Regions from separate parts of the Romboutsia sp. LXY-2 genome, predicted to be linked through region 1. Evidence: riboswitches for the same ligand, from Rfam matches in the RefSeq annotation. Region 1 holds a riboswitch; the other holds the start of a gene.

Region 1 (4,837 bases):
TAAATATTATCCATCTAATATTAATAAAATTTTTAAAAGCTATATTAATTATGGCAAAAATTATAACTTACTATATGCTAACTTCAACAAAAAAAATCTGAAGGTAATAATTATACCTTCAGATTTTTTTAATTATTATTAATTTTTTTGAAAAAGAAATGATGCAGTACCTATTAATAAGGCACCTATTCCTAAATATGTTAACAGTTCTTTATTTTCTTCTTCAGTTTCTTCATCTTTAACTACTGAATCTTCATTACTTACTTCTGTTGTATCTTCCCTTTTTCCAGATACATCTTTATTCTCAGAGTCTACTGTAGTATTTGGATCAGATGGCTTTTGTGTTCCACCTGGCACTTGAGGGGTTTCTGGTCCTTCAGGTAATACTGTGGTTTCGTCTTTTATTACTTTTATAATAACTATTTTAGTAGTTTTTGATCCATCTTTATCTTCAACTTCATAAGTTATTTCATAATCGCCTACCTTTGAAGTATCTACACTACCTACTACCTTTATCTTTGATGTAATGTCTCCATCTTCTTTATCCACTGCTATTACACCATAAAGTGGGTCAAATTTTTCTCCTACTTTAACAGTTGTCTTAAGTCCATCACTTATTATCTCTGGTGCATTGTTAGATATTTTGTTTAATATGATTTTATACTCCTCAGCATTTTTAAGGCTATTGTCTATTTTTATATCTATATAGTAATCTGTTGATTTTTTAAATAATCTTGATATTGTAGTTAATTTTATTTTATAAATAGTGAAGTTATCTTCTTCATAAGAACTTAAGATAGAAGGACTTAAACTTTTAATATCGTTGATAAATAATCTAAAGTCTTCTACATCTACATCTTTTACTTCTAGCTCAACAGGTAAATCTTCACTTCCTTCTCCAGTAACAGGAGTTAACACATTTAGGTCTATTAAATCTTTTAATCCTTTCGGTATTGAGCTTTCATTTTCAAAATCTACTATTTCAATTTGAAAGCTATCTGACTTATCACTTCCATCTACAGTTGAAGCTGTAATAGTTATTTTACCTTCTTTGTTTCCTATTATCTTTGCCGTGCTTCCTTTTACTTCTAATTTAGCTATGTCATTGTCACTCAATGACCAAACTATGTCTTTATTGTCTGCATCATTGCTTACTGTTGCTGTTACTTCATTACTAGCTTTAGTATATATTTTATCAAATTTATTACTTATTTTAATATTTTGTGCTAGTACTACATCACTACTAACATTTACTTCTATAGTCTTTGTAGTTTTTAATCCTTTGCTATCACTAACGCTATATGTTACCTTGTAGCTTCCTACTTCACTAGTATTTACGGTGTTTTCTTCTACAAGAATATTCGAATTAAGGTTTCCATCTTCCTTATCATTTGCAGTCACTCCATCTAAAGGATTAAATTCTCTTCCTTGTTTAATAGTTTTATCATTGGCATATATTGCTGGAGCTTTGTTTGCTATTACATTTATTACTACTTCTTCTTTCGCTTCATTACCATACATATCTATTGCAGTATAAGTTAAGTTATATGTAGTATCATTATCAGGGTCTAAATTAAGCTCCTTATCACTGTCTACTTTTACTTCAAGTTCTCTACCTTTTGCATCTACAGCTTTTACATTTTCTAAAGGATTATATACATCACCTGCATTTAAAGTTATTTCTTTTTCTAAAGGCTTGTTATCTTTAGTTATAGTAGGCAAGTCTGTTATTTTATCATAATCTACATTATTTCCGTAATTATTATCAATTCCAAGCTCAAAAATACCGACTGTGTCACTTTTATTTTTTAATGCTGCAGATATATTTGTAGAACGCATATCTGCAAATACTACAGTTTGCATCTGCACCGCTATAAGCGTTACTGCAAGTATCCTTGATATTTTTTTCTTCATACTTACTCTCCTTTTGTTTTTTACGCAATATAAAAGACACTTTAGTACATGCCAAAAGTGCCCTTTGATTTTATAACAAAAGATAGTTCGTCTCTTGGCAACTGGCTGACATAGTCCTAAGACCTTAGCCCCTGTAGCTTTGCGTCATTAGATTTCTCTAATTTTGCCTATATTTTTTGTCTTTCTATTAGTGTCTTAATATATATCGTCCCTATACGTTTTAGTTTTATGCTTATTTCATAATTATACCAATTTATGTTATATAAAAACAGTTTTTATGTGAAATTTTATCGAAAAATGTTTTGTACATTATATTTATAAATATTAAATATATTTTTATAAGGAGGTGTTTAAATGTGGAATAAAAAAGATTATACAATAGCTGTACTTTACAGTATTATTTTATTTTTAGTAAGTATTTTTTTAATAGTAATTTCTTTTAGATTATTTTTCTCTATACTACATACTTTTATATATCTTTCTGGACTTATATCAATAGTAATAATGATATTGATTTTTATTGCAATAATCGGATTTTTTATAAGGCATGTGTTAGGAGCTATCTTTCATCATAAAAGGACTTTTGTATCAAATATAGATAAGTTAAATTTACTAATTTCAATAGAAATACATATAATCCAAGGGTTGTTGGTTGTCGCTGCATTACTATTTGGAATTAATTTATTTATATAATAGTTTATTTTTAATTAATTTAAAGCTATTCTTTGAGCAATTCATAAATTTAAATATAAGATGCTAAGTTTTAATCATAATTAAAGCTTGGCATCTTATATTTTCTAATTAATTATTTATTTTTATATTTATTTTCTTTAGAATAGACTATCTCCAATCTTAGTTAGCATGTCTATTCCTTTTATCTCTTTATCATACATAGGCACTCTAACAACCTCAGATTCCTTGAAGTCATCTTTTATTTCACCTAAATATTTTTCCTGCATATTTCTTCTATTCCTAAAGAATGGCGTAGTTGCTTGTTCCTCTGGTATTATAAGGTTTGCTATAACCATCCCTGTTTCTATTCCTACAGTTTTTAACTCTTCACTAGCTCTATATGCTTCTATTATAGGAGTTTTTTCAGGATACATTACAAAACTAAAAGTAGTTTTATTTTTATCCTTCATAGTAGCTATAACTCTATCAAATTTTTCTTTTTGCTTTTTATCTTCTTCACTTATCTGTGCAGTAACTCCTGCCTTCATTTGGATTTGTTTAGACCAATCCATAGGAAGTTCTAATAGTCTTAAGGTATGACCTGTTGGAGCTGTATCAAATACTATTACATCATACTCTTCCTCAGATGCATATGATATAAACTTTTGGAAAGCTGCCATTTCCTCAGTACATGGAGAGTTTAATTCTTCTTCCATAGTAGCTATTGTTGGTCCACTAAACTTTGATTTTGCATCTTTTAATACCATTTCTTTATATTCTTCAAAAGCAACCTTTGGATCTATTTTAGCTGCATATAAATTTGGGCACCCATCTACTTGTGCTGGATTATCTTTAATAGGTTTATCTAATACTTTTCCTATATGAGCTGCGGGGTCTGTTGTAAGTAAAAGTGTTTTAAAGCCTTCATTAGCTGCTTTGACAGCTGTAATACAAGCCATTACAGTTTTTCCAACTCCGCCTTTTCCTGAGAAAAATATATTTCTAACTGAGTTTTCTTTCGGTATTATTAATTTTTTGGCTTCTTCATTTTTTTCTATTTTTATATCATCAATATTTTTGTACTCTACCTTATTAGTTTTTTGTGGCTTATTACCTTCAAATAGTATAGAAGCACTTACTCTAAATCTATCTACACCTTTAAGTTCGCTATCAAATAACTCCATAGTATCTATAGGTAACTTATCAAAAATACCTTTAGCCTTAGATAAATATCCTTGTTGCATTTCATATCTAGATTTAAAGAAAGGTATAACTGCTTCACCTTCTGGTATAAATCCATTGATGATGACCTTTGTAGTACTTATACCAAGCTCTTTTAGTTCATGTGATGCTCTTATAGTTTCATCTAGTGAAGTTTGTTCTGGTTGCATAACAAATATAAAATCTGTTTGAGATGTATCTCTAAGTTTTGCTATAGCTCTATCAAACTTATCTTTGCTATCTTGTATCATAGATACTGGTCCCATACAAGTTTGACCACTGCCCTGAGCACTTTCTTCTATATGTTTTGACCAATCTATTGGAAGTTCTAAAAGTCTTATTGTGTGACCTGTAGGTGCTGTGTCAAATATTATAATGTCATATTCATCTATCTCCATAAAGTCAATGAATCTATCAAATGAAGCCATTTCTTCAGTACAAGGTCCACTTAATTGTTCATCTGCTATTCTTATCATTTCTTCATCAAATATATCTCTCATAGGAGCTAGTAAATTTTCTTTATATTCATTGGTTGCTTCATCTGGATCTATTTCCATAGCATAAAGATTATCTATATTATTAATTTTAGTTATTTTATGACCTATTTCTTGCTCAAAAACATCTGATAAATTAGCTGCTGGATCTGTTGTTACTATTAAAGTTTTTAAACCCTTATCAGCATTGTATACTCCTGTTGTACATGCCATTGAAGTTTTTCCAACTCCACCTTTTCCTGAGAAAAATAAGAACTGTGTCAATCTACTCACCTCTTAAGTTTGATTTTAATTCTTCTAATGTTGGGTATTCTCCACTTTTTATTACCTTTCCATCTAATACTGTTATTGGAAGTATTTTTTGACCATGCTCTCTTACAAGTTTTCCTACTTCCATATTAGTCATAAACTTCATAGAGTGAGTTTGTGGTTGATATCTTTCAATAACTATTCCTTCAAATTCATTTTTTACAACTTCTATATCTTCACTTACTTTAACTAACTTTTCGTCTACACTAGGACCACATATCCCTGTA
Region 2 (4,837 bases), on a different contig from region 1:
CACCATTTTTAATATGAAAATGCATCTTAATGATTAAAATTTGATTTAATAGCTGTGGATTATACAAAGTTATTAACAAGTAAGTTTAGCATACCATTATATTAAAATAACTGAAAAAATAATACTTTCAGCAATCTAATCTATCTTAAAATAAAAACTTCTCTTTCCATAATATAGGTAAGAGAAGTTTTTTTGCGATAAATTAAATTATATATTTTAAGAATTTTTTTTACATTTTCTACAGATACCATTAAAAATGATGTCGTAGGAAGTAATAGATATGTTTTCTTCTTCTGAAACAGAATTAATAAACTTATCTATTGTATCTGACTCAAGGTCATAAATCTCACCGCAACTATTACAAATTAGATGAGCGTGTGAACTTACATTTTTATCAAACCTATCAGGTTGATTAGGCATGCTAACCTTACTTATAAAGCCATTGTCAACTAATTGAGCTAAATTTCTATACACAGTTCCTAAACTTAATTCAGGGTTATCTTTTTTTAGATGATTATAAATAAAATCAGCTGTAGGATGTATATCACTCTCAAGTATTGTATCCAGAATTAGTTTTCGTTGTTTTGAGAACTTCATAACATTCCTCCTTTAGAATAATAATAGTAATTATTATTAATATTATTCTAAAAAAATATACCCTGATTGTCAATTATTATTGTATGGTAAGTTTAGGAATACATATTAATACAATTAGAATTTTTCAGATTTTACTTCAAAGTATGATTGAGGATGGTCGCATACTGGACATTTTGCTAATGCTTTAGGTCCTACGTGAACATGGCCACAGTTCATACATCTCCATTCAACTGATTCTTCTTTAGCAAATACTTTTTCTTCCTGAACATTCTTTAATAGTTCTAAGTATCTTTCTTCGTGTTGCTTTTCGATTTTACCAACAGCTCTTAATAAGAATGCTATTTGAGTGAATCCTTCTTCTTCTGCATCTTTAGCAAATTGCTCATACATATCAACCCACTCGTAGTTTTCACCACTAGCAGCATCTTTTAAATTTTCTTCAGTAGTAGGAATACCTTCATGTAATAGCTTAAACCACATTTTTGCATGAGCCATTTCATTATGAGCAGTTTCTTCGAATACTGCAGCTATTTTGTTGTAACCTTCTTTTTTAGCTTGAGAAGCATAGTAAGTATACTTGTTTCTAGCTTGAGATTCACCTGCAAAAGCGGCCATTAAGTTTTGTTCTGTTTTAGTTCCTTTTAAATTCATAGTTAATACCTCCTGAGTAATAGTAGTAATGATTACTATTATTATATTAACCATCTTTAGATTTATTGTCAACAATTTTTTATGATAGGTTAGAAACTTTTAAATATTGTGCAAGATCAATATAGATTTATTTATGAACCTAGTAACATAGAATTAATAATGTTAATATTTAAATATAGATATATAGAAAGGGTGAATATTATGATTAGAGAATTAGAAAATAAAGATATAGATAAAATAATGGAAATATGGCTAGAAAGTACTATAGAAGCTCATAAATTCATGAAAAAACAATATTGGGAGATTAACTATGATACTGTAAAAAATGTGTACATACCAATATCGAATACTTTTGTATATGAAGAGGATGATATTATAAAAGGATTTATAAGTGTTATAAATAATGAGTTTATTGGTGCTTTATTCGTTGATATAGAATCACAAGGGAAGGGCATAGGTAAATGTTTAATAAATTACACATTAGCAAGATATAAAAAATTAAATTTAGCAGTATATAAGGATAATTATAAATCAGTTAAGTTTTATATTAATAGAGGATTTAAGATAATTAAAGAACAAAATAATGAAGACTCGGGATATATAGAATATATTATGGAAAGCACACTCTAATAAAGTGTGTTTTTATACTTTTGATATAATAAGTAACAAGGATATAGAATGATGGAAATAAATTGGAAAATAAATTTCGATACTAGTTATTATAGATTACCTACAGATACAGAATACCATACAAATAAATTTTAGGTGATATATATGTATACAACTATTAGTATGAGTAATTGATATATAATTATCTTAGGGGGCTAATTATATAAAAAGGAGAGAAATTAAATGGGGAAAGATAAGTTTATTAGAATCTTATTAATTACTGTAGGAATTATATTATCAATTATAGGAATCAATGGATTCTTGGCTCCGGCAAATTTACTTAGTAATGGTTTTGCCGGAATAGCAGTTCTTGTAGACTATATGTACAATATTAATATGGGTATTTTTATATTCGTAATAAATATACCTATATTTTTATATTCTAGAAAATATGTAGATAAGGAGTTTTTCTACAGTAGCTTAATAAATATGATTATATATTCTATAGCACTAGGATTTACACAAGATTTATTTGCATTTATAAATATCGATGATATTATGATGCAATCAATATTTGGAGGAGTTTTTGTAGGTATAGGATTAGGATTAATTTTTAAAGCTAATGCATCTTTAGGTGGAATGGATATTGTTACAGCTATTTTAAAAATAAAGTATGATATACCTATAGGATTAACATTTTTATTAATAAACACATTAATAGTGTGTGCTGGTGGGATGATATTTGGTGTTAGGCTGGCTATGTACACTATAGTATCTATGTACATAACGTCTGTAACATTAGAAGCTGCAAAAAATTGCTTTAATAAACAGAAATCTATTTTGCTTATATCAGATAAATATGAAGAAATAGCTGAAGCCATAATGACTAAGATACATAGAGGAGTTACTTTCTTAGAAGCTGAAGGTGCGTATACGAATAATAAAAAGAAGTTAATTTATTGTATAGTATCATCGAATCAAGTTATTAAGGTAAAAGAATTAATATATGAAACTGATGAAAATGCATTTGTATCTATTAATAATGTAGATGAAGTAAGAGGTGGAGGGTTTAAAGTAAAAGCGCTATAGATGAATAAAAGACACTAGTTAATTGGAGAAAGAAGAATTTATAAGAAAATTTGAAAAAAAATAAGTAAGAAATCATACCAATTATTTACAAAGTGCCTTAGGACTGATATAATCAATTACATCATTAAGTACAATTTTACACATAGAAACGTTGAAGCATACTCTTAATATGGGCACCTTGAGTATGTTGAGTTAGTGATGCAACCGGCTATGATTTTTAATCATAGTCTTTTTTTGTTTTAAATATAATTCATTTAACTATGAAATAAACACTAGGCAAAAAAAGACTATAAAAATTAAAATCAATGGAGGGAACAGAAATGAGTAAAAGGAATGGTGTAAAAAGGTTATTATGTTTTATATTTGCATTTATATACCTAGTATACAACTTTAATCCTGGCCTAGTTTTTGCTACAGAGACCAGTAGTCATATGTCAGTAAATATTACTACTGATTCTCAAAAGGTAGAATCAGGTTCATATGTGAAATTTAAAGTTGATTACAACATCAATAACAATGGAGCATTAAAAGAAGGGGACTATATGGAAGTCCAAATTCCTAAAGGACTTGAAAATGTACAAATTGGATGGGAAGGAAATAAGCATTTCAAAGAAATACAGAAAGTATCTGATAGGGTGTATAGACTTGTATTTGGACAGAATGTTAGGTTAGGCTTTCAAGGATACTTTGGATTAGGGGCCATGGCGAGGAATAATACAAACTACGATATCGATGCTACGGTAACTGTATCCCAAGGAGATATAAAATCTAGTAGCACCATAACAATAAGCCCTGAAAGACATGGGGAAGTAGGTACAGAAAATAGAGTTTTAATTAAATATGCACCGACAAATCCTAAGAATAATTACTACACACAAGTAGCTGCACAACGCGGAGAAATTAAACCAGGTTGCAAGACGGTTGATTTCGTAATAGAAGTAAATACTAAAAATGGTTGTTTAGATAAGGTAATTGTAAGTGACCAATTACCTTATGGTATGGAATTAGTAGAAGATTCACTTAAAATTAAAAGGTATTATAACGGTCCTTATGGCATGCAAATAAAAGATGCTAGAGATAAAGTAAAGGATATAAAAAAGTCAAAAGATAATTTTCTCGTTGATTTAGGAAATTTAAATTATGATAACTTAATAACTAAATCTGACACTAATATGTATAGAATAGAATATACAGTAAAAATTTTAGATGATACAATGGAACTTTTGAATACAGCAAAAATAGATTATACAGAAAATGGAGTCAGATTAACTGGAAAAGAAGAATTTGAAGTAATTCCATTTGATTATTCTGGATCTACTATTGGATATAAAAAAGTAGATAGAAACTTTATAGAGCATAATGATCCTAATCAAATCGTTACATATACTATAGTATTTGAAAATAGCAATAGATTTGATAAAGGTGGAATAAATATATTTGATAAATTACATGGAGATGTTAAATATGTTTCAAGTGAAGAGACAGATTACTTTGATGTAAATTATGATGAGAAAACACACATTGTTAATATAACTAATAAAAAAGCATTAGAAGAAAATGTTAGACAAGAAATAAAAATAGTAACAGATTTTTCAAATGTAAAACCTGGGACGACTGTTTCAAATACTCTTTACAATCAAGACGGTAATAGAGTAAGTAACACAGTTAAAACAGAAAAAGAGGAAACACCTTTAGTGCCAGAGGAACCGACGAAACCGGAAGTACCAGTTGATCCAACGAAGCCGGAAGTACCAGTTGATCCAACGAAACCGGAAGTGCCAGTTGATCCAACGAAACCGGAAGTGCCAGTTGATCCAACGAAACCGGAAGTGCCAGTTGATCCAACGAAGCCGGAAGTACCAGTTGATCCAACGAAACCGGAAGTGCCAGT

What was found. A riboswitch is a leader RNA that binds a small molecule or an ion and turns the genes downstream of it on or off. The one in region 1 is predicted to bind cyclic di-GMP.
Region 2: it holds a riboswitch for cyclic di-GMP, as region 1 does, so the genes downstream of both, ACI48P_RS15930 (hypothetical protein) here and ACI48P_RS16630 (immunoglobulin-like domain-containing protein) in region 1, are expected to answer to the same signal.

What each region holds. Positions count from the first base shown of each region.
Region 1 is NZ_JBKFGI010000011.1:130,451-135,287, forward strand. Features, by position in the region: gene ACI48P_RS16630 (immunoglobulin-like domain-containing protein) at 139-1,914, opposite strand; cyclic di-GMP riboswitch class I at 2,008-2,092, opposite strand; gene ACI48P_RS16635 (hypothetical protein) at 2,269-2,607, shown strand; gene ACI48P_RS16640 (TRC40/GET3/ArsA family transport-energizing ATPase) at 2,745-4,565, opposite strand; gene arsD (arsenite efflux transporter metallochaperone ArsD) at 4,567-4,837, opposite strand, start outside.
Region 2 is NZ_JBKFGI010000009.1:94,907-99,743, forward strand. Features, by position in the region: gene ACI48P_RS15910 (Fur family transcriptional regulator) at 217-597, opposite strand; gene rbr (rubrerythrin) at 712-1,248, opposite strand; gene ACI48P_RS15920 (N-acetyltransferase) at 1,450-1,878, shown strand; gene ACI48P_RS15925 (YitT family protein) at 2,101-2,946, shown strand; cyclic di-GMP riboswitch class II at 3,082-3,165, shown strand; partial or broken gene ACI48P_RS15930 (hypothetical protein) at 3,267-4,837, shown strand, end outside.